2 regions of the Arthrobacter sp. MDB1-55 genome follow, and region 2 is predicted to be linked to the other one. Evidence: predicted binding sites of a transcription regulator. Region 2 holds the regulator's gene; the other holds the start of a gene.
What was found. The regulator Rex, encoded in region 2, represses fermentation and respiration genes when NADH is low (regulators of the CRP and FNR family bind a similar motif). The targets are predictions, from matches to a motif close to CTTGTGAANNNNTTCACAAG.

Region 1: the regulator Rex is predicted to act here: its motif matches at 8,934-8,953, upstream of AC5RU3_RS07725 (queuosine precursor transporter).

The regions. Positions count from the first base shown of each region.
Region 1 is NZ_JBNHID010000002.1:124,272-135,461, reverse strand. Features, by position in the region: gene AC5RU3_RS07775 (S8 family serine peptidase) at 1-522, opposite strand, end outside; gene thiD (bifunctional hydroxymethylpyrimidine kinase/phosphomethylpyrimidine kinase) at 776-1,606, opposite strand; gene AC5RU3_RS07765 (YdeI/OmpD-associated family protein) at 1,647-2,096, opposite strand; gene AC5RU3_RS07760 (PDC sensor domain-containing protein) at 2,175-3,002, opposite strand; gene AC5RU3_RS07755 (FadR/GntR family transcriptional regulator) at 2,999-3,775, opposite strand; gene AC5RU3_RS07750 (ABC transporter ATP-binding protein) at 3,939-5,006, shown strand; gene AC5RU3_RS07745 (ABC transporter substrate-binding protein) at 5,059-6,258, shown strand; gene AC5RU3_RS07740 (ABC transporter permease) at 6,441-7,370, shown strand; gene AC5RU3_RS07735 (ABC transporter permease) at 7,381-8,184, shown strand; gene AC5RU3_RS07730 (TetR/AcrR family transcriptional regulator) at 8,266-8,925, opposite strand; gene AC5RU3_RS07725 (queuosine precursor transporter) at 9,114-9,818, shown strand; gene AC5RU3_RS07720 (putative endonuclease domain-containing protein) at 9,877-10,419, opposite strand; gene AC5RU3_RS07715 (hypothetical protein) at 10,475-10,810, opposite strand; gene tgt (tRNA guanosine(34) transglycosylase Tgt) at 10,998-11,190, opposite strand, start outside.
Region 2 is NZ_JBNHID010000001.1:221,975-233,164, forward strand. Features, by position in the region: gene AC5RU3_RS01065 (30S ribosomal protein bS22) at 16-114, shown strand; gene AC5RU3_RS01070 (HAD family hydrolase) at 177-1,019, opposite strand; gene AC5RU3_RS01075 (glutaredoxin family protein) at 1,152-1,424, shown strand; gene AC5RU3_RS01080 (redox-sensing transcriptional repressor Rex) at 1,570-2,292, shown strand; gene AC5RU3_RS01085 (hypothetical protein) at 2,301-2,975, opposite strand; gene AC5RU3_RS01090 (YceI family protein) at 3,081-3,632, opposite strand; gene AC5RU3_RS01095 (histidine phosphatase family protein) at 3,830-4,495, shown strand; gene AC5RU3_RS01100 (TlpA family protein disulfide reductase) at 4,579-5,151, shown strand; gene AC5RU3_RS01105 (cytochrome c biogenesis CcdA family protein) at 5,241-5,954, shown strand; gene resB (cytochrome c biogenesis protein ResB) at 6,010-7,698, shown strand; gene ccsB (c-type cytochrome biogenesis protein CcsB) at 7,698-8,723, shown strand; gene AC5RU3_RS01120 (PLD nuclease N-terminal domain-containing protein) at 8,801-9,190, opposite strand; gene AC5RU3_RS01125 (DUF4229 domain-containing protein) at 9,221-9,514, shown strand; gene AC5RU3_RS01130 (1,4-dihydroxy-2-naphthoate polyprenyltransferase) at 9,598-10,482, opposite strand; gene menE (o-succinylbenzoate--CoA ligase) at 10,546-11,190, opposite strand, start outside.

The sequences.
Region 1 (11,190 bases), on a different contig from region 2:
GCGGGTGTCGATGTCTGCGCCCTTGTTCTCGACGGTCTTGGGGACGATCGCGGTGATCTTGACGACGTCAGGTCGCGCAGCGAGCGCTTTGATCGCGTCGGCGTCACCCTTGATCGCCACACCGGGCAGGGTGTTGGTGGTGGTGTAGAGCTGGGAAGCGCTCGCTTCCGCTGTGACCTCGTTTGCCTTCACCTGGATGCCCGTGCGGATCTCCTTGACGCGGTCCGCCCGGGGGACCGGTGCGGTGAATCCGTTGCTTCGTACCTCTGTGGGCTGAGTCTGTTCGAAGGCGCCCTTGCCCGAGAACTGGACGTATGCCGCCGTCGGGCCTGTCCTGGCCGCGAGTTCGCGGCTGACCTTGGCCTCGAACGCCGGCTGAAGCGCGATCCCCTCGGCCGTGGGCCCGCCGGAATCCGGTGCCTCGAGTGCCGATGCCGGTGCCCACATGCTGGAGGCCAGGGCGAGGCCGGTCAGCGACGCCAGCACAGCCCTTCCTGATCTCCGGCGGTATGACTTGCTCATGCTGCTCCTTAGGAAGGAAGAGTCAAGGCCATACCGCTTGAGTCCGTTCCGAGCCCCCGCAGCACTGCTGGCTCAGCCTAAGACTGGTGTGAGTGAGAATCCCTGTGGTGCGATGGGTGCCAGCAGAACGGTGAGCCCCCGCGGACTCCCCGACTACAGCTTCATGTGTGAAGGGTCACAAGTCAACGAATGTTGGTGTCCCGACCGGATAAATCGTCCTGAGGAATGACGCGGTCAGTCCGGGCGACGGGAATCACCCTGCGGGCTGCTCCTGAAGGTCTCCCGCGCCGCCCTGCCAGACGGCGTCGAACGGTGCGTTCGAGGACACCCGGTTCTTAATCCCTTCGGTGACAAATGCCTTGGCGGTGCGCGCCGCTTCCAGCGGTGTGGCACCCTTGGCGAGTTCCGCGGCGACTGCTGCGGCAAGGGTGCACCCTGCACCACTGACTGCGACATCACCCACCTTGGGGGCACTGAGGACTTCCAGGGTCTCGCCGTCGTAATAGACGTCGACGGCGTCGCTGCCTTCCAGCCGCACGCCGCCCTTCGCGAGCACGACGGCGCCACTCGCCGCATGGATGAGCCGCGCCGCTTCCTTGAGATCCTCCACGGATCGGATCTCGATCCCCGAGAGTGACTCCGCCTCGAAGTGGTTCGGGGTGACAAAGGTTGCAAGCGGCAGGATGTTGGCCTTGAGCGCCTGGTCCGTGTCCAGTGCGGCGCCGGGCTCCTGGCCCTTGCAGATCAGAACCGGGTCCAGCACAACGTTCTGCCAGTCCTGTGCAGCGAGAGCGGTTGCGACCGTGTCGATGGTTGTCGGCGTACCGAGCATTCCGATCTTGACGGTATCGATCGTGTAGCAGGACTGAATCGCCTCAAGCTGATCGGCGATGACCTGCGCTTCAACCGGGACAAACCGGTGATTCCAGCTGTCCTTCGGATCGAAGGAGACGATGCAGGTGAGCGCGGCAATCCCGTAGGTACCGAGTTCCTGGAACGTCTTCAAATCGACCTGCGCGCCGGCGCCTCCGGTGGCCTCAGAGCCGGCGATGGTCAGGGTGATTGCGGGTGCGTCAGTAGCCATTGCATCAGTGTGCCCGACGGTTCGGGGCTAGCGCCAACGGCTAGCGTGCCCTGCCCTCGGCCAGCAGGCTGATGGACTTGTTGATCCGGGCGGAGCGGGTCTCCGGTTTCTTTGCGCCTGCGATCTGCAGCGCGTGCCAGCTCTTGTTGCTGTAGGAGAGCGTGTCCCAGAACGCTTCCGCCGCCGGATTCTGGTGGAGTGCGGTCACAAAATCCGCGGGTACATCGACTTCCCTCGGGGCGGTATCCAGCTCAACGTCGACGTCGTGAACTTCGCCGGCCTGAATGCCGGCTTCCATGCGCCGGTCAGCGCTCACTCCAAACATGTAACGCCCACCCATGGATGCGATGGATGTGCGGAAGGCGAAGCCGTTGACGGTCGCCACGATCTTCGGATGCTTGCCGCCGCCCAGGGCCTCCACGACCGATTCCGGGACTTCGAAGCCCGCCGTGGTCTTGCCGGTCGATTCGAGTTCAGCGCGAAACTTCACGGGTGCCTCCAGAGTCGTGAACGGAATGATCGGCAGTGCTGCGAGTGAATTATTCCTTGAACGGTCTGACGGTCTCAATCAACTCACTGCACTGCGATCCGCCGCGATTGGGTGAACGACAGCCAACGGCAACCGGTCGCAGCGGAGCACGGACAGTTCCGAACCTGCGTACCAGTCTCCACGGGGCTGCACTGTGCGAGGAGTATCAGTATCCACCGAGGGCTCAGCCTGGTTCCCTCCTCCATCAGAAGGCGGGAACGTCGAGAAGGCATCGGGGGCGAGTAATGTACCAGCAGCGACCTGTGGGTCAGCTGAGATCACAACCCTCCCGACATGATTGATGAGGGCCGCTGCAGGATCCAACTCCCGGAGGACAGGGAGCAGCAGTGGTTCGAGAGACTCGACGAATACATCCGCGCCCGCCACGCCCACACTGCGGCCTCTGACCGTAACTGGGACCGTCATGGTCATGGTGTACTCATCCGTGCAGAGGAAATCGACGTAGGGCCCGGTGACGTGTGGTTCCCCTTTCTCCATCGGAGTAGTGAACCATTCCCGGCGCACGTACGCGTCGGTGGCAGCGGCCACCGACGGCAACACCAGTGGTTCCAATGCCTCGCCCTGCCACCAGGCCATGTGCCAGACGGTGTCCGCAATCGCGGAGTTCGCGGCAACGAATCCGGCCCCAACTACCGGCCACCGGTGGCCGTTGACCAGTTCCGCCACCAGGGGCAGGGTCGCTGCATTGACAGCCTTCGCCCGCGGGGGTCTTCCCTGGTCCTCGAACAGGCTGGCCAGTTCCGGAACCCACCCGGATACTTCAGCGAGAATGCCCCTGAAAAATCCGGACACCTGCTGGAGCGCTTCCGCCTGCGCCGCAACGGTCCCCGTGGATTCGAAGCTCATCCCGTCCTCCTCTGAGGTCTCTCTCGTTCCGACCCGGCCGGCGGCTCTGCCAACCGGGAATGTTCATCGATGAGTGCAACCAGCCCGGTGCGTATCTGGGCGATGACAGCCTCGCGAGCGGCCGCAGCATCCGCGGCTGCTATGGCATCGGCAATGCGCTCACATAACTTCACCATTGCCGTGTCGAAGTCCTTGTCCTCGTGCAATAAAGACATCAACGGGCCGAAGTCCTTGTGGAGGCGTCCGAACTCCCTGGTGAGGCGAGCCGATTGGCTCAGGGCAGCCAGTTCGAGAAGGAATTCACCGACGAGCGCGCCACCGCGGCCGGAACCGATCAGTGTGCGCCGCAGGACCTCGACGTCGTCCGGCCCTGCGGAATCGGCTGCAAGTTCAGCGGCCGTTGCCGCGATAGCACGGTAGTGGATGGCCAGGTCCCGGAGTTCGACCCGGCTCATCCGCCGCAACCGGTTGCGCACCAGTTCAGCGCGTCGTCCGGCTGGAGCGGTGATGAAGGTGCCGCCCTCCCGGCCGCGGCGGGTGGCAACCAGCCCGCGGGAGCGAAGAGCAACGAGGGCCTCGCGTGCTGTCACAGTGGCTACGCCCATCGCTGAAGCCAGTTCGGCCTCGCTGGGTAGGCGGTCGCCGTCGATGAGTACACCGGCCGCAATTCCTTCGACTATCCGGTCCTCCACCCGCTGAGCCTTGCCGACCTCACCTAACGGGGCGAAGACAGTCGCCAGCATGCGCTGACGCGGCGAGGAGTTCGGAGGCATGCATCCAATCCTTCCAGACTCGCTTGCCCGGGTTGCCCGTTCGGGTGAGGAATTCGTAACCGCGAATTTACCGCGTGTGATCCACTTTACATCTAACGTCTGGTTTCATATGTTTAACGCCGACGTAGCGCACATCACATCCTGCTTCCGAAAGGACCCCGCCGTGCAAGCCACAGCACCCTCCGCCGACATTGTCCAGGACCGCACGGGCACAGCGGATACTCCCGCGATCGCAATGCGGGACGTCGTCAAGACGTTCGGCGACTTCACAGCGGTGAAGGGGCTGGACCTGGACATCAGGCAAGGCGAGTTTTTCTCATTGCTCGGCCCGTCCGGCTCCGGCAAGACCACGGTCCTGCGTATGATCGCCGGTTTCGAGCTACCCACGTCGGGTGCCGTCAGGCTCGCAGGACATGACGTCACGCGCAAAGCGCCATTCGAGCGCAATGTGAACACCGTCTTTCAGGACTACGCGCTCTTTCCGCACCTGACCGTTGCCCAGAACGTGGAGTACGGTCTGAAGCTTCGCAAGACCCCACGGGCCGAGCGGCGGAGGCTGGTCACCGAGGCGCTTGAAATGATCCGGCTGCCCCAGGTGGCGGACAGGCTGCCCTCTCAGCTGTCGGGAGGGCAGCGTCAGCGGGTGGCTCTGGCTCGGGCGCTTGTCCTTCGTCCACAGGTGTTGTTGCTGGATGAACCGCTCGGTGCTCTCGACAAACAACTCCGTGAACAGATGCAGGTTGAGTTGAAGCAGATCCAGCGAAGCGTTGGCATCACCTTCGTCTTTGTCACCCACGACCAAGAAGAAGCGCTTACGCTGTCCGATCGGGTCGCCGTCTTCAATGACGGCATCGTCGAGCAGGTTGGATCCCCTGAAGACCTCTACGAACGGCCACGCAGCCGCTTTGTTGCATCCTTCCTGGGAAGCACCAACCTCGTCGAGGGTGAACTTGCCCGTCAGCTCACAGGGTCTCCAGCACTACTGAGCATCAGGCCCGAGCACATCCATATCCGACCTCTCGATGGCGCGCCAGTCGGGGACGACGTCTCCACTGTCGAAGCGGTGATCGAGGAGATCGTCTACACCGGACCCACCACACGATTTGTTGCACGGACCGACGCAGGGCAGACCCTCATTGTTCAGGAGCAGAACGATTCCCGCGCTTCGGGCGTCCACCGTGGAGACCGGGTCCGTCTTCAGTGGTCGTCCCGCTTCAACTACGCCGTCTAGACCTACACACAATCCGCAGTAACCCCGGTATCACCAAGGAAGGTACACCCCCATGAGAATTACCAAAGCCTTGCCCCTTGCGGCACTTGCCTCTCTCTCGCTGGTCCTCGCCGGTTGCGGCGGTTCAGCCCCTGCAACCTCGAGCGGGGGCGGCATCCAGGTCCCCGATATTCCAGCGGCGACTGAGGTGGGGGAGTCCGAGGGGGAGGTCAACATCGTCGCCTGGGCGGGTTTCGTTGAAGACGGCTCCACCAACCCCGACGCTGACTGGGTCACCGAGTTCGAGGAGCAGACGGGCTGCACGGTCAACCGCAAGGTCGGCGCCACCAGTGATGAGATGGTGCAACTGATGCGTACAGGCGAATACGACCTCGTCTCCGCTTCGGGCGATGCCTCCCTGCGGTTGATTGCAGGTGGCGATGTTGCCCCCATCAACACCGATCTGATCCCCAACTTCGGGAATATCGTTGATGGACTGAAGGGCCAGATTTACGACACGCTCAACGGCAAGAGCTATGGGGTCCCGATCGGGCGCGGCGCAAACGTCTTGATGTACAACACGGAAGCTGTGCCGGAGGCACCGGATTCGTGGGAAGCGACCTGGGACCCGAACAGCGAATACGCAGGTGAGGTGATGGCGTACGACTCCCCGATTTTCATCGCCGACGCGGCCGTCTACCTGATGGCTACACAGCCCGAGCTGGGAATCGAGAACCCCTACGCATTGGACCAGGACCAGTTGGCCGCAGCGGTCGAACTGCTGAAGGAGCAGAACGGAATCGCCGGCGAGTACTGGAATGACGCATTGAAGGCGGCCTCGTCCATTTCCTCCGGCACAGCTTCGCTGGGCACCGGATGGCAGGTGGTTGTGAACATCGCGCAGGCCGACGGCGGGAACGTCGAATCAGTGCTGCCGAAGGAAGGTGCCACAGGCTGGTCGGACACCTGGATGCTGTCCGCGAAGTCGAAGAACCCGAATTGCGCCTATCAGTGGATGGACTGGGCTTCCAGCGCCGAGGTGAACGCCAAGATCGCCCAGAACTTCGGCATGGCTCCAGCCAACGCTCTGGCGTGCGAGGGTTCCAAGGAAAACGAGGAGCACTGCGCTACGTTCCACGCCACTGACGAGGATTACTACAAGCAGGTCTGGATGTGGACCACTCCCGTAGAGCAGTGCGTCGACGGCCGCACCGACGTCACCTGCACCAACTACCAGGAATGGACCAAGGCGTGGACTGAGGTCAAGGGCTAAGGCCTCAAGCCCACTGCCTGTGTTCCACCAGGGAGGGGTACGGCGCGCGGCGGCTGCCGCCGTCGTACCCCTGCCGTGGAGGCACTGCAGCTCGACGCGGCAATCGCCAGCGTCATTCACCGCTTCGAACAAGCTCAGCACCCCTGAAGGAGGAACGACGGGCACGCCCGCCGGACATCGCCATGGCAGTACCAACCCTTGAGCCGGAAACCATACCCGGCAGCGGCCCTGAACCCGGCGGAAAACCCAGCGGGCGAGGTGATGGGATCTCCCGGCTCCTTCACGCCCGGCCCAAACTCAGGCTTACTGCGTTCCTTGCCCTGCCTCTCGCGTGGCTCGGCGTGCTCTATATCGGATCGTTGATCCTCCTGTTCATCACCGCCTTTTGGACCACCGACACATTCACATCGAAAGTGATTCCGGCTTTCACGCTCGAGAACTTCGTTGAGATTGTCACGGTGCCGGCGTACCAGTTGACTGCGCTGAGGACCGTCGGGATTGCACTCGCCGTAACCGTGCTTTGCGCCCTGCTGGCGCTGCCGCTTGGTCTCTACATGGCGAAAGTGGCATCACCGAGGATGCGCGCTGTCCTGGCAATCGGCATCACCTTGCCGCTCTGGGCGGGCTACCTGGTGAAAGTGTTCTCGTGGCGCATCACCTTCATGAACGGCGGTCCGCTCGACTGGGTATTGGCCCCCCTTGGCATCACGGGACCGGGATACGGTACTGCTGCTCTGGTGGTGACTCTGGCCTACCTCTGGTTCCCCTACATGGCCGTACCGGTTTATTCAGCATTCCGTCAGATCCCGGACAACCTGTTCGACGCTTCGTCCGACCTGGGCGCAAAAGGATGGGCGACTGTGCGAACGGTAGCCCTCCCGCTTCTGAAGCCCGCGTTCATTGCCGGCTCTATCTTCACGTTCTCGCTGAGCCTGGGTGACTATATCGCCGCCCAGTTCGTCGGTGGAAAGACCCAGGTGATCGGCACTGTCATTGCGTCCAACATCAACCTGAACCCGCCGCTCGCTGCCGCGTTCGGCACAGTACCCATTGTGGTGGTTGTCCTGTACCTCTTCCTGGCCCGCAAGTCCGGCGCCCTCAAGCAGCTCTAGGAGCCGATTCATGAGACTCTCATCCTCCGCCAAGGTCACCTTGCGGATCTTCGCCGGTCTGGTCATGGCTGCCATCTACCTGCCGTTGATGCTGGTGGTCCTCAACTCTTTCAACGCAACCACCTCCGGAGCTTTCCCCATCACGGAGTTCACCACCGACTGGTGGAGTGCCGCCTTCCAGAATGAGGGCGTGCGTGAAGCTCTCTGGACCTCCCTGCGGGTAGCAGCAGCGGCAACGGTGATCGCGCTGGTATTGGGAACGATGATTGCCTTTGCGCTTTCCCGCTACGAGTTCTTCGGCAAGAACACCGTCAACCTGCTGGTGGTCCTGCCGATTGCACTGCCCGGCATCGTGACGGGCGTGGCGTTGAACAACACCTTCAAGACAGTGCTGGAACCGCTCGGGATAGGTCTTGGCCTGTTTTCCGTCATTGTGGGTCACGCGACGTTCTGCATCGTGATGGTGTTCAATAACGTGCAGGCACGGCTCGGCCGGATCAACAGGGGCCTCGAAGAAGCCGCCATGGATATGGGCGCCAACACCGTCAAAACCTTCTTCAGCGTGACCTTCCCCAGCTTTCGTTCGGCCTTTGTGGCGGGAGGCCTGCTCGCCTTCGCGCTCAGCTTCGATGAGATCGTCGTGACGACCTTCACGGCGCCGCCGGGTACAGAGACGCTACCCATCTGGATCTTCAACAACATGGCCCGCCCGAATCAGGCTCCCGTGGTCAACGTGATCGCGGCCGTGTTGATCCTTGTCTCAATGATTCCGGTATACCTCAGCCAGCGCCTGACCGGCGACGACAAGAAATAGGCGTCGGGCTGAACGTACCCCAGTGAGTGTCGCCGGTGCCGCTGGGGCGCGCAGCCGGCCGCGCGCCGTCGTCGTGCTGGTTTACTGCTTTGTGTTCTTGATGAGCTGCACGACGTCGTCGACAATCTTCCGCACAACCGGCAAGCGGGACAGGATGACGAGCTTGGCGATCAACGGGGCGGCGTTGTCGATCAGACGGCGTGTGCGACGTTGGCCGGGGGAGCGGTCGTAGACCCAGAAAAGGGTGACGCCCATATAGACGAGCCAGAGGAGTTCGGGCAGGTCCGCGCGGATGGCAAGCGGAGGCTGCGGCCGGGCGGTATTGACCGCCTGGTTGAAGAGGGCAATGGACTTGGCCCGGGCTACGGAGGAATCGTCGCTGAAGGGACCCAGGTTCGACGACGGCTGGATGGCCACGCCGATGAAGTTGAACCCGAAGTCGTGGTACGGACCCATGACGTCGATTCCGCTCTGCAGGATGGCGCGCAGGTGCTCGCCCAGGTTTTGCCCATCCCGCAGGAGCGGCAGGGACCTGGCACGATGCTCGTCCTGCAGGGAATGGTACAGAGCCTGCACCAGATCGTCTTTGGATGAGAAGTAGTAGTAGGCGTTACCCGTCGAGACGCCCGCTTCCGCGGCGATCGCACGCATGGTGGTCTTGTCGTAGCCCTGCTCCCTGAAGAGCCGCAGCGCTGTGGCTACGAGCCGCTCCCTCGTGGCTTCGCTCTTCTTCTGCTGCACGGGTCTCCTTCTTGAACACGTTCAAAAGAGTCTAATCGAATTGAACGCGTTCAATTTCCGGCCCTTGTATCTGTAGTTCAGGGAGCCGGGGAGCATGGGACAATTGATGGCGCCCCGGGGCAGCCGGGTGACAGTGCTAATACAGCGGGCCGTTCAGGCTGCGCGAACCACTTCCAGAATGCGAACCTATGACTCAACTGCAGCAACATGCCCGCGCTCGTTACGCGACCCCAGGCAGCCCCATTTTCTCGATCATGCTGGCGGTGCTATCCGTCATCGTCATCCTTTCCAACATCGGCGCCTCGAAGGGCGTGGTGATCGGGCCGGTCGCCGGCGACTTCAGCATCATCACGGACGGCGGATTCTTCCTCTTCCCGCTCGCTTACATCCTCGGCGACGTCATCAGCGAGGTGTACGGCTTCAAGGCTGCGCGCCTCGGGATCATTGTCACGTTCGTACTGTCGGCGTTCGCTTCCCTTGCCTATGCGGTCATCATCGCGCTCCCGGGATTCGACGACGACTTCGGTCTGGTGAAACAGGAGGCGCTGGAGCTTGCACTCGGCCCGGTTCCGTTGATTGTGCTCGCGTCGCTGCTGGGCTTCCTGGTGGGGCAGACCCTGAACTCGTGGGTGCTGGTGCGCATGAAAGCCCGCTTCGGGGAACGCAGCGTGGTGGCGCGACTGCTGGCGTCGACGGGCGTCGGTGAGTTTGCCGACACACTTATCTTCTGCGCCATCGCCGCCTCGGTCATCGGCATCACGGACTTCCCGACGTTCCTGAATTACCTCTTTTTCGGCTTCCTCTACAAAACGCTGGTGGAGGTACTCCTGCTACCCGTGACCACTGCGGCGATTCGCTGGGTGAAGCGCCGGGAGCCGAGTTACGCCGCCTAACATTCGCAGAAGTGCCGATCCCGCGCAGGATCGTGGGACCTTTCCTACGATCCTGTGCTTAAGCGGCACTTCTGGTGCGCTTCCACCACACCTTCCGGATGCGCGCGCGGGTTGCCTCGGTGAAGAGATCGGACCATTCCAACCGGATGAAGATCCAGCCTTCCTCCATCAGGGCCTTCTCTCGACGGCGTTCCTGAAACAGCACGTCGGGAGTAGGAGCGTAATCGAAGTACTTGGTTTTGCCGTCAAACTCAAGGGCGATCTTTTGTTCGAGCCACGCAAAATCGAGCCTGTGCTCACCTACCCGGGTGCGCACTACCACTTGCTGCTCCGGCATGGGTAAGGGCATCCCGGCAAGCAGATGGCAGGTGAGAGTCTCACCTGGGGACTCTGATAGCGGGCTACCGTTCTCTATAACCTTTCGGGCAACCTGCACGCCTTTGAAGCCCTTCTGGCGCTGCGCAACGTCATGCAGATCGGCTCGCTTCACACCGAGGCGAAGTGCATGGTCTGTGATGATGAGCCCCTGCCGGTAGGAGAGAATCCGGGCACAATCCACAACCGTACGCGCGAGTGAAGTGACACGCAGTCCGTCCACCATGTCGAGGTCCCGGGGTAACAGGGGCGCTCGGTGTCGGACCACATCGCCAATGTGCTCACGGGATGAGCCGGCGTCGGGTGATATGGACTTGCGCGTCCGCACGCCACAGGCTGAGACCGTGAATCCGCGCTGCAGAGGTGTGGCTGTAGGTGGCTGTTCGTAAAGCGCGACTTGCATGATCATGCGCCGTGATTCTGAAGCGCGCTTTCTGTGTTTCGCTCAGCGAGTTCCAGTACCGGGCCGCAACGAAAGCATTGACCTGGATGCGGGTGAGAACGCCGTCTTCTATGAGTTTCGGGATGCGCCGACGGGAAACGCCCATCTCCTCCAGCTCACCGGTACGCCAGCAATTCGTGGACGCTTGCAGCCAGGAGTAGGCGTCTACTGTCATGGCAACAGCCTGACGGCTGACGGCGAGAGGCGGGGACGCCGTCGTCGTTATGTGGAAAAACTGGCGCTCCCTGGAGACAAAGGCGCCGGTTGCGTGCAGGATCGCACGAACTTCACCGCCTCCGTGCACAAAACCGGCACTTCTGCGAGGGGGCGGGTTGGGCGTTTGCCGGGGGGTGGGGGCCAGCCTACCGGGACGCGGCGTAGTACCGCCCCAGCACCTCCGCCTTCAGATCGAAGTAGGTCCCGTCCTCGATAGCGGCTCGGGCGTCGTCGACCATGCGGATGACGAACCGCTCGTTGTGGATCGAGATCAGCGTTGCCGAGACCATTTCCTTCGCCTTGAAGAGGTGGTGAATGTACGCGCGGGTGTAGTGCGTG
Region 2 (11,190 bases):
GTTTGTGAGGACTCTATGGGTTCAGTAATCAAGAAGCGCCGCAAGCGGATGGCGAAGAAGAAGCACCGCAAACTGCTTCGCAAGACCCGCCACCAGCGCCGCAACAAGAAGTAGCAGCAAGAAGCAGCATCGCAGCCGGTCCGCCTCTCCAGGCGGGCCGGTTTTGCGCTTAAGGGCTAGCCCCTCATCCGGGTGAAGCCGCGCCAGAGGCCATAGACGGCGCCCGCTCCTGTTGCTGCTTTGAGTCCAAGCGTGGCTGCCCGGCGCCCGCTCCTGAAGTCGTAGATGGGCCAATTCGAGTCCCGGGCATGTTTACGGAGCCGGCGATCCGGATTGATGGCAACCGGATGGCCCACCATGCTGAGTAGCGGGATGTCGTTATAGGAATCGCTGTACGCCCAGCAGCGCGCGAGGTCCAGTCCCTCATTACCGGCAAGCTCACGGACGGCTATGGCTTTCGCGGGGCCGTGAAGGAACTCGCCCACCAGTTTGCCCGTGTACAGGCCCTCCGACACTTCACCGACGGTGCCGAGTGCTCCCGTCAGCCCCAGGCGGTTCGCGATGACGCTCGCCACTTCGACCGGCGTGCCGCTGACCAGCCAGACGCGGCGCCCGTTCCGGAGGTGCTGCTCGGCGAGAGCGCGGGCGCCCGGCCAGATCTTCGAGGCGATCATCTCGTCATAGACCTCTTCGCCGAGGGCCAGGATGTCCTCATGGGCGATGCCGATGGCGAAGGCCAGAGCCGCGTCCCGCACTGCGTGGATGTCAGTCATGTTTTCGCCCCGCATGACGAAACGCAGCTGCTTCCATGCCAGACCGGCGGCGAAACGGAGAGTGAAAGCCTTCCGCTGGTACATCTTGCGGGCCACATGAAAGAGGCTTGCCCCACGCATCATGGTGTTGTCGACGTCGAAGAAGGCTGCTTCTCCAGCCGGTCCGCCCAGCGGTGCCGCTTCTGCGGGCACGGCCTCCGAGGATGACCCCGGCTCTACGGCGGGTCGGAGGCTGGCAGCGGACATAGCACGAGTCTAATCACTGCTGGACGCTGGTTGCGTCTGCGCACGCCCACCGTGCTGCACCTGTGACCTCCGGAACGAAGACCTGATCCTCGCTCCAACGGATGCCTTGCCCGGGGCCAGTACGCTTAGGGGATGCTGAACGAGCAGAGCCAGCCGTCGGATGAGGCCTGGACCTCCGGCCTTGTGCTGGTGACTAGGCCTGAGTGCCATCTGTGCGAGGAGGCCCGGAACACAGTGGCGCGCGTCGCCGCTGACTTCGGCGTGGGCTGGCGGGAAGAATCGATTGCTGACCATGCGGAGTTGCTGGAGCGGTTCTCCGAAGAAGTGCCGGTCCTTCTGCTCGACGGCGTTCAGCGTGACTTCTGGACTATAGACGAGGCTCGCCTGCGAAAGTTGCTCGCCTAGTGCCGGGCGTTGCAGGGCACAGCCGCCGGAACTTTGAGTGGGCCGAAGCGGGACCTAAAGTTGAAGTATCCCGCCGTCATCCTCCGGCGGGCAGGCGGACCGCGGAACCACCGGCGAACAGTGATGGAGCGATGAACCAGTGACCATGTCGGAGATCCCCGGGCTCCGGGGGGCGACGAGTGGCCAGGCGGGCGACCAGCAGGGCAGGCACATACCTCCTGCATCGCTGGCCCGGCTCACGATTTATCTGCGCGCTCTCAATTCCTTGCTTGCCGAGGGTATCGAGCGTGTGTCCTCGGAAGAGCTTGCTGACGCTGCGGGCGTGAATTCTCCGATGCTTCGCAAGGACCTCTCCTACCTCGGCTCCTACGGCACCCGCGGCGTGGGGTATGACGTGCAGTACCTCAACAGCCAGATCTCTACTGCGCTGGGTCTCACCCAGGACTGGAGGGTGGCAATCATCGGTGCCGGTAACCTTGGCCGGGCTCTGGCCGGCTACTCGGGGTTCCAGTCACGGGGTTTCGAGGTTGTTGCCCTGATTGACGCTGACCAGATGATCGTGGGCACCGAAGTCGGGTGGCTGCGGGTGAGCCCGGTCCAGGAACTTGCTACGGTGCTGCACCGGACCCGGGCCAATATGGCTGTGCTGGCTGTGCCGGCCGGTGTTGCCCAGAAGCTGTGTGACGAGCTGGTCAAAGCCGGCATCACCAGCATCCTGAGTTTTGCGCCGGTTGTGCTGCAGGTACCCGATCACGTGCAGCTGCGGAAGGTCGACATGGCCACGGAACTTCAGATCCTCGCCTATCACGCCCAGCGGGCGCAGGAGCCGGATATCGAGACGGGACCCAGCGCCCGCGCCGCGCAGTAGCCGGCGTTCTAGTACGTGATCTGCTGCGGCTTGAAGTAGCGGTTCGAGGGCTTGAGCCAGCACAGGACGACGCCCGCTACTCCCAAGAGGACCACCAGGATATTCAGCGTGATTGCGAATCCGCTCGGCTGCAGGTCCTGTCCGCCGAGTTGCGCCTGTACCTCCGCATTGCCCTGGAGAGCGGCAAGCGTCAGCGAGCTCATCACGAGCAGCAGCAGCGAGATGGCGGCAAGGACTGTCGCGGTGATCCGCGCCCAGTTCTGACCCTTACGGATGAAGATGGCGAGGAGGACATAAATGCCTGTGGTCACCACGCCCACCGCCACCGCAATACCAATGCCGATGGATGCCGCTGCGGCGGGTCCGCCGGTGGTTCCAGAGCCGACGAGCGTGCTGACGAAGTTCAGTACACCGGCGGCGATGATCAGCCAGAAAGCGAGGTTGACTTCCTTCGGCAGCGGTGGCCGCACGGCCTCCGGCATACGGGCCGCGCCGGGATAGGCGTACCCTGCCGGCTGGGCTGCCTGGTAGGAGTACGGAGATGACGGCTTCTGCGGCTCGGGAGAGAGCCCTGCTGCCGAGTTTTGGGTGGGCCCCGGCTGTGCGGGGTTCAGTGGTTCGGTGCCCGAAAGTCGGCGGGGATCGCGTTCTGAAGGGTCCGGATCGTTTGTTGGCGTACTCATGCGCCCAGCGTACCGCCGGTAAGCACCGGTGGCAGGTGTTTTCGGGCAGAAACACCGCTGGGGCGTACCGGATGGTCCGGCACGCCCCAGAAACGTCTCAGATGTCTAGTTGGCTGAAGGCGCTACGAAGGCGGCATCGAGGTTGATGGTCACCTTGTCGCCCACCAGGACGCCGCCGGCTTCGAGGGCTGCGTTCCAGGTCAGGCCGAACTCTTTGCGGGAGATCACGGTCTGGCCGGAGAACCCGGCGCGGGTGGCACCGAAGGGGTCAACAGCAACGCCGTTGAACTCGGTGTCGATGACAACCTCCTTGGTGATGCCGCGGATGGTGAGGTCTCCGATGAGCTTGTAGGTCTCGCCTGCACCTTCCACGCGCTTGGACTCGAAGGTCATCTCGGGGAACTGCTCGACATCGAAGAAGTCACCGCCGCGCACGTGGGCGTCGCGGTTCTCGTCGTTCGAGTTGAAGGACTCGGTCTTGATGGTCGCAGTGATCTTTGAATCCTCGAGCGAGGATCCGACCTGCAGGCTGGCGTCGACGTCGTCGAAGTTTCCGCGCACCTTGCTGATGCCTTCGTGGCGGACGGTGAAGCCGACCTCGCTGTGCGCGCCGTCGAAGTTCCAGGTGCCCTGGGTGAGTCCGGTGGGGATAGCCATGATGATTCTCCTGATCTGTGATGCATTCGATGGTGTGCGACCGGGTCGGCCGTACGGGCTGTACCTCTAATAAACATGCATTTGCATCTTTTATTCCAGAGATTGCTTCAATGTTCAAATATTTTTCCTCCGTCGCGTCATGCCGGGCAACGTCGGGCGATTTAGCCCTCTGCGGCAGGGGATGAGAAACTTAGATCATGCCCACAGCCATCGTCCACCTCGTGCGCCACGGCGAAGTCCACAACCCGGACGGGATCCTCTACGGTCGCCTGCCCGAGTTCCACCTGTCTGAGCTCGGCCGCGAGATGGCGGAGCGGGTGGCCGGGTTCTTCGCAGAGCGCAGGAACGACGGCGCCGACATCGTGCATCTCGTGGCCTCACCCCTCACGCGCGCGCAGGAAACAGCAGAGCCCACAGCCAGGGAGCTCGGCCTCACTATCGTGACTGACGAACGCATCATCGAGGCGGAAAACAGGTTCGAGGGTATGGCGCAGGTTGCGCATCAGATCAGGCACCCGCGTCACTGGAAGTCCTTGCGGAACCCCTTCACGCCGTCGTGGGGTGAGCCGTACAGTGCTCAGGTTGAGCGCGTTATGTCGGCAGTCCATGACGCACGTCGTGCCGCGCTTGAGGCGACGGACGGCAAGCACGCTGAGGCCATCATGGTCAGTCACCAGCTGCCCATTTGGGTTGCCCGCCTTGCTGCGGAGAACCGGCGCCTGTGGCACGATCCGCGCCAGCGGAAGTGCACGCTGAGCTCCGTGACCTCCCTTTATTTCGACGGCGACCACCTCACCGGCGTGAGGTACGCGGAACCATGCGCGGACCTGCTTCCCCGCGCGAAGAACATCCCGGGAGCGTAATACAATTACTACACGTTGTAGAACTCGTGGAAGATGTTGTGACTCGAACTGAAGCTGCCCCCCGCCCGCCGAGCGGCAAGCTGATGCGCCTTGCCGCGTCGGTGCTTGCTGCCGTCGTTGTCCTCTCCGGCTGTGCCGCTCAGGACCCGCTGGCCCAGCAGGCGGCGGAAGGCAGTAACAAGAACTACATCGCCGGTGACGGCTCAGTCACTGAGTACGCAGCGGCTGACCGGGGCGAGCCAGTCCAGATCGAGGGTGCCTTGTACAACGGGGATGCCGTCTCGTCGTCCGAGTGGCCCGGCACTGTGACCGTCCTGAACTTCTGGTATGCCGCCTGTGCCCCCTGCCGTGAGGAGGCTCCTGATCTCGTGGCCCTCCACGAGGAGCATGAGGCCCAGGGCGTGCAGTTTTACGGCGTGAACATCCGGGACGGCCAAAAGAACGCCGAAGCGTTCGAGCGCAATTTCGGCATTCCGTACCCAAGCTTCAACGACTCCGACGGCGGCGTCCTGCTCTCCATGACCAGCTACGTTCCGCCGCAGGCAGTGCCGACAACGATTGTGCTCGACAAGGAAGGACGCGTTTCCGCGCGCATCCTGGGCCTGGCCGACAAGGGAACCCTCAGCGCGCTCATCGATTCCGCGCTGGCCGAGTAGTGGCTGTGACCTCGGCCCTTTCATCCGGCGGCTTCCTGGCGCTCGCTCCCGCAGGGAACGCATTCGCCGACACGGTGCTGAACGGCTCAATGCTCCTCGCCTTGCCCGTAGCGCTGCTGGCCGGCCTGGTCTCCTTCGTCTCGCCGTGCGTATTGCCGTTGGTTCCCGGGTACCTCGGCTACGTCAGCGGACTCACGGGCGTTGATCTCCAGGATCAGAAGCGCGGGCGGATGGTGGCGGGTATCGGTCTGTTCGTCGTCGGCTTTTCGCTGGTGTTCATGGCGTACGGCGCGCTGTTCGGACAGCTCGGAGCATGGATGGCAGGCTCCCAGGAGTGGCTCATCCGGGTTTTCGGTGTCGTCGTCATCCTGCTGGGTATCGTCTTCATGGGCGGACTCTCATGGTTCCAGCAGGACAAGAAGCTTCACGCACGCGTCCCGAGCGGGCTCTGGGGAGCGCCGCTTCTCGGCCTCACCTTCGGACTCGGCTGGGCGCCGTGCATCGGGCCGACGCTTTCGGCGGTACAGCTGCTCGCTTTCTCGAACGACGGCGCCAGTGCCGCCAAGGGAGCTCTGCTCACCTTTGTGTACTGCCTGGGTCTCGGGCTGCCGTTCGTGCTGATCGCTCTGGGACTACGTCGGGGAATGGGCGCCATGGCGTTCTTCCGGCGCCACCGGTTGCTCCTGCAGCGCTCGGGCGGCGGCATGCTGATCCTGGTTGGTGTGCTGATGGCGTCCGGCGTCTGGAACCTGTGGATCAACGAGCTCCAGCAGTGGCTGGGCAGCGTCACGCTACCGATCTGAGTAAAAAATGGCTGAACCCAAGCCCGAATTGAAGACAGAAGCTAAGGACAGTTCAATGGCAGCGAAAGACCGCGGAGACAACGTCGCGCTCCCCGCTCTTGGGTTCCTTGGCACCCTGCGCTGGATGTGGACGCAGCTGACCAGCATGCGCACCGCCCTCTTCCTGCTCCTGCTGCTCGCCGTGGCTGCCGTACCCGGATCGCTCTTTCCGCAGCGGCCCGCGAACCCGGCCGTTGTCACCCAGTACATCCGGGACAATCCGGAGACCGGACCCATCCTGGACTGGTTCCAGCTGTTCGACGTGTACTCATCCGTCTGGTTTTCCGCGATCTACCTGTTGCTGTTCATCTCCCTGATTGGCTGCGTCATCCCGCGGGCCATCGCCCATGGCCGTGCCTGGCGGTCCAAGCCGCCCCGGACACCCAGCAGGCTGTCGCGGATGCCGGTGCACGGATCGTTCGCCCTGCCGTCCGGGTCGGATCTCCAGTCCGGCGGACAGGCAGGCGGGCGGCCGACGTCGCCGCATGCCGCCGTCGTCGACGCCGCTGCCCTGCTGAAGAAGCGTGGCTACCGTGTCGACGTGCGCGGTGAGCAGGGCTCGCAGCCCTCCGTCGGTGCCGAGCGCGGCTTCCTGAAGGAACTGGGAAACCTTGTCTTCCACCTGTCGCTGATCGGCGTGCTGGTTTCCGTGGCGGTCGGGGGACTGTTCGGCTACCGCGGTCAGAAGATCGTGGTTGAAGGCGAGACCTTCGTGAATACGCTTGTGGGTTATGACTCATTCACCCCGGGCACCAACTTCTCCGAGGACAACCTCGACCCCTACTCGATCACGCTCGAGAAGTTCGACGTGACGTTTGACCGGCAGCTGACCCACTACGGGCAGCCCATCGACTTCACGGCAACCATGAGCACAAAAACTGCTCCCGGCGCCGAGCCGGAACAACGGATCCTCAAGGTCAACGAGCCGCTGACAATCGGAGGCACCAGCGTCTACCTCGTCGGGAATGGTTATGCACCCGTGGTCACCGTGCGGGACGGCGACGGAAACATCGCCCATCAGGGGCCGGTGGTGTCCATTCCGCAGGACGGACTGTTCACCTCCTTGATGGTGCTGAAGGTACCGGACGCTCGTCCGGAGCAGCTCGGGTTTGTCGGCTTCTTCCTGCCCACAGCGGCCATCGATGAGAACGGAGTTTCCTTCTCGCGTGACCCTGATCCGTTCCTGCCGCAGCTGAACCTGAATTCCTACTACGGCGATCTCGGCCTGGACGACGGCGAGCCCCAGAACGTGTACGTCCTGGACACCGACACACTGACCGAGCTGAACAGCCGGAACAGCGAAGCAGGCGGCATTGTCCTCGACGCCGGGGAAACCTTCGAACTCCCCGAAGGCAAAGGCTCGATCACCTTCGACGGGCTACGCCGATACGCCGCTCTGGACATCACCCATGACCCCGCAGAGCTCGGCGCCCTGGTGTTCTCATCGCTGGCGTTGGCGGGGCTCAGCGCGTCGCTGTTCATCGGCCGCCGGCGCGTGTGGATAAGGGCGGCCAGTGGTCCGGACGGCCGCGTCACGGTCGAGTACGGGCTGCTGGCCCGCGGGGAGGACCACAGGCTCGCCGGAGAAGGGGCAGCGATCGAGAAGCTGCTGCGGGAACGCTGGCTGGCGGACACCATCGAACACGACGAGAATGAGACAGCGCACGTGGGGGCGTCGGCGCCCGGAAGCGGTAAGGACAACTGATGCAGAACATAAACCAGACTCTGGGGCAGTACAGCGAGCTGTTCATGCTGCTCGCAGCCCTTGCCTACACGGCGGCGTTCCTGGCCTTCACCTGGGACCTCGTCAAGAGCAGCCGGCGTATCCGCGAGATGGAAGCCGGGCTGGCAGAGACCGCCGAGGAGCGTCAGCTCGTGCTCGCCGGCGCGGTTGCCGGTGGTAAGCGCGGCAAGTCAGCGGGCGCGCTGCAGGGGTCCACGGCAGATGATGCCATGGACTACCAGGGCGAAAAGCGCTCGGCCGCGCGCATCGCCGTCGCACTCACCGTTCTTGCTGCTGCTGTCCATGCTGTTGCCGTGGTCAGCCGGGGCGTAGCCGCCGGCCGCGTGCCCTGGGGCAACATGTACGAGTTCTGCACCACCGGCGGGCTGGTGGTCGCGGTCGTCTTCCTGCTGGTCCTCACCCGCAAGGACCTCCGGTTCCTCGGCACTTTTGTGATCGGCCTGGTGGTGGTCATGCTCTGCGCAGCCACCATCGGCTTCCCGACGCCGGTGGCCAACCTGGTGCCCGCACTGCAGAGTTACTGGCTCATCATCCACGTGTCCGTGGCCGTTGCGGCATCAGCACTATTCACCCTCACCTTCGCGATGTCGGTACTGCAACTCCTGCAGGCCAGCCGCGTGGCACGCCTCGCCGCCGGCGGCGGGGACCGGATGCCGTTCATGCGCCTCGTCCCCTCGGCGCTCAGCCTTGAGAATCTCTCCTACCGCATCAACGCGATCGCCTTTGTGCTGTGGACGTTCACCCTCATGGCCGGAGCCATCTGGGCGGAGAAGGCCTGGGGCCGCTACTGGGGCTGGGACACCAAGGAAGTCTGGACGTTCGTGATCTGGGTGGTCTACGCGGGTTACCTGCACGCCCGTGCCACCCGCGGCTGGACGGGCACGCGTGCCGCCTGGCTCTCGATCGTCGGCTACCTGTGCATCGTCTTCAACTTCACGATCGTGAACATCTACTTCTCCGGCCTGCACAGCTACGCCGGAGTCTGATACTCCGCCTCCCTGAAACACAAAGGACCCCCGTACCGCGCAAGCAGTACGGGGGTCCTTGGTGTATGTGGGGTGGACTAGGCTGTTTTGCCGTCGCTGGCTGTGCCCTCGTCATTCTTCTTCTTCTTGTCCGCTTCCCGCGCGCGACGCTCCGCCTCGCGTTTGCGCTGCTCGGCTTCACGGGCCTGCTGGCGCCGACGGACCTCAAGGTTCCGCAGGAACTGGGGATCATCGTCGGGTGCGGTGGGGCGCCGGGTCTGGCGCTGGCTGGGGCGTTCCTCCCCGCGGGGGCGCCCGAACAGAAACCATAGTCCGGCACCCAGCAGGGGAACAAGGAGGATCGTGAAGAACCACGCAGGTTTCGAGATGCTGCGCACTGATTCCGCCCGGCTCATGATGCAGTCGAACAGCGCATAAATAATGACGGCGATCCCCAGGATCACGAGGAACAGCAACAGGCGCGGCATGCATCAATTGTAGGCGAGTAAACTTAGGACGTGCCTTTCCTCAAATTCACCGCTCTACGCCTCGGCTTCGTCGCGGTGTTCTTTGTGATCTGCTATTCCCTCGGGCTGGGCGCGATCTTCTCCGTGATCGCCGCGGCCATCATGGCGTGGTGCGTCACCTACCTGTTCTTCCGCTCGCTGCGGAACGAGGCAGCCTCGACCCTGCAGCGCAGGTTCCGTGACGGTGCTCCGCCGGTACGCACGGCCAGCGAGCTGCGCGACGCGGACGCCGAGGACAGCCTCGACCCGAATACTCCGGTCAACTCGGACCGCCGCCGGCCCTAAAGCCCGGGCGCCTGACACGCCAGCCCGGGCGGCTGACACGCAAGCCGTGAAGGGCCGTTCAGCAGCAACCGACCAGCCGGAGGCTACGACAGTACGCTGGAGATCACTACGCCGGCGCCGAAGAGCACGCTGAAGCCAAGGTTGATGATGCTCGTCTGCTTCAGCACCGGGATGAGGCTCCGGCGTTTCTTGCCCTTGAGCATCAGCCAGCTCGGCATCAGGCACAGCGGGATCAGCAGCAGGACGAGCAGCACCCAGGGGTAGTCATACACGAGCAGCAGCGGCAGCAGCAGCGCCACGGCGAGCATCATCACGTAGCTGACCCGGGCGGCTGAGTCGCCCAGACGGACCGCGAGAGTAAGCTTGCCGGCTTCCCTGTCGGTCGGAATATCCCGCACATTGTTGGCCATCAACAGGGCCATGGCGATGATTCCGGTGCTGACGGCGCCCACCCAGGCAGCGGCACTGAGCTGTCCCGCCTGCGTATACGTGGTGCCCAAGGTTGCCACCAGGCCGAAGAAGACGAAGACGAACAGGTCGCCGAGGCCCATGTACCCGTAGGGGTTACGGCCGCCCGTGTAACCCCAGGCGGCGGCGACACAGCCCAGCCCCACGAGCAGCAGGAACCAGGCCTGGGAAAGCACAATCAGTGCGACGCCGGCAACCATGGCCAGCGCGAAGCATCCGAACGCTGCCCATTTGACCTGCTGCGGTTTGGCTGCCCCTGAGCCCGTAAGCCGCAGCGGTCCGACGCGCTCAGCATCCGTGCCGCGGATGCCGTCGGAGTAGTCGTTCGCGTAGTTGACCCCAACCTGCAGCAGAACCGCTACGATCGCGGCCAAAAGTGCGTTCACCGGTTTGAACGCCCCGAGGTCGAAGGCTGCAGCGCACCCGATGATCACGGGCGCCACCGCCATCGGGAGGGTGCGCGGACGCGCTCCCTCCACCCATTGCGCAGCTGTTGCCAAGGTGTTCCTCCGGTTGTCTACGGTTGTTGTTGCTTGTCTGAAGGCTCGCAGCGCCGGAGCGCGTTACAACGCTGACTGCTCGAAGAGGGCACGCACGGCCAGCCGGTCCGGTTTGCCGTTCGGCAGCATGGGCAGCTTGTCGAGCGTCAGCACGATCTTCGGCGCAGCATGCGAGCCCAGATGCTCCTGGGCATGCCGCCGTACCGCCTCCGGATTGACGGAGCCGACGACGGCGGCCGCCACCTGAGCTCCCCACTCCTGGTGCGGAATCCCGAGCACCAGCGCTTCGCTGACCCCTGCCATTCCCTCGATGACGCTGGACACTGCGACAGCAGAGACTTTAAGCCCGCCGGTGATGATGACGTCGTCCACCCGCCCGTGGACGGTGACGACGCCGTCGTCAATGGTGCCGTCGTCGTCGGTGCGAAACCAGCGGCGGCCGGAGTTGAAGGGGAACTTCTCCCGCGTCAGTTCGGGCTGGCCGAGGTAACCGTCGGCGAGGACCGGCCCGCCGATCCAGAGCCGTCCGTCGTCGTTGGTGACCTCCACTCCGTCGAGAGGGACGCCGTCGTAGACGCAGCCGCCGCAGGTTTCGCTCATGCCGTAGGTGCGCACTATTTTCAGTCCGTGCGCCCGGGCCCGGTTCCGCAGGCCTTCAGTCACAGCGGCTCCGCCGAGCAGGATCGCGTTGAACCGCTGCAGCACCTT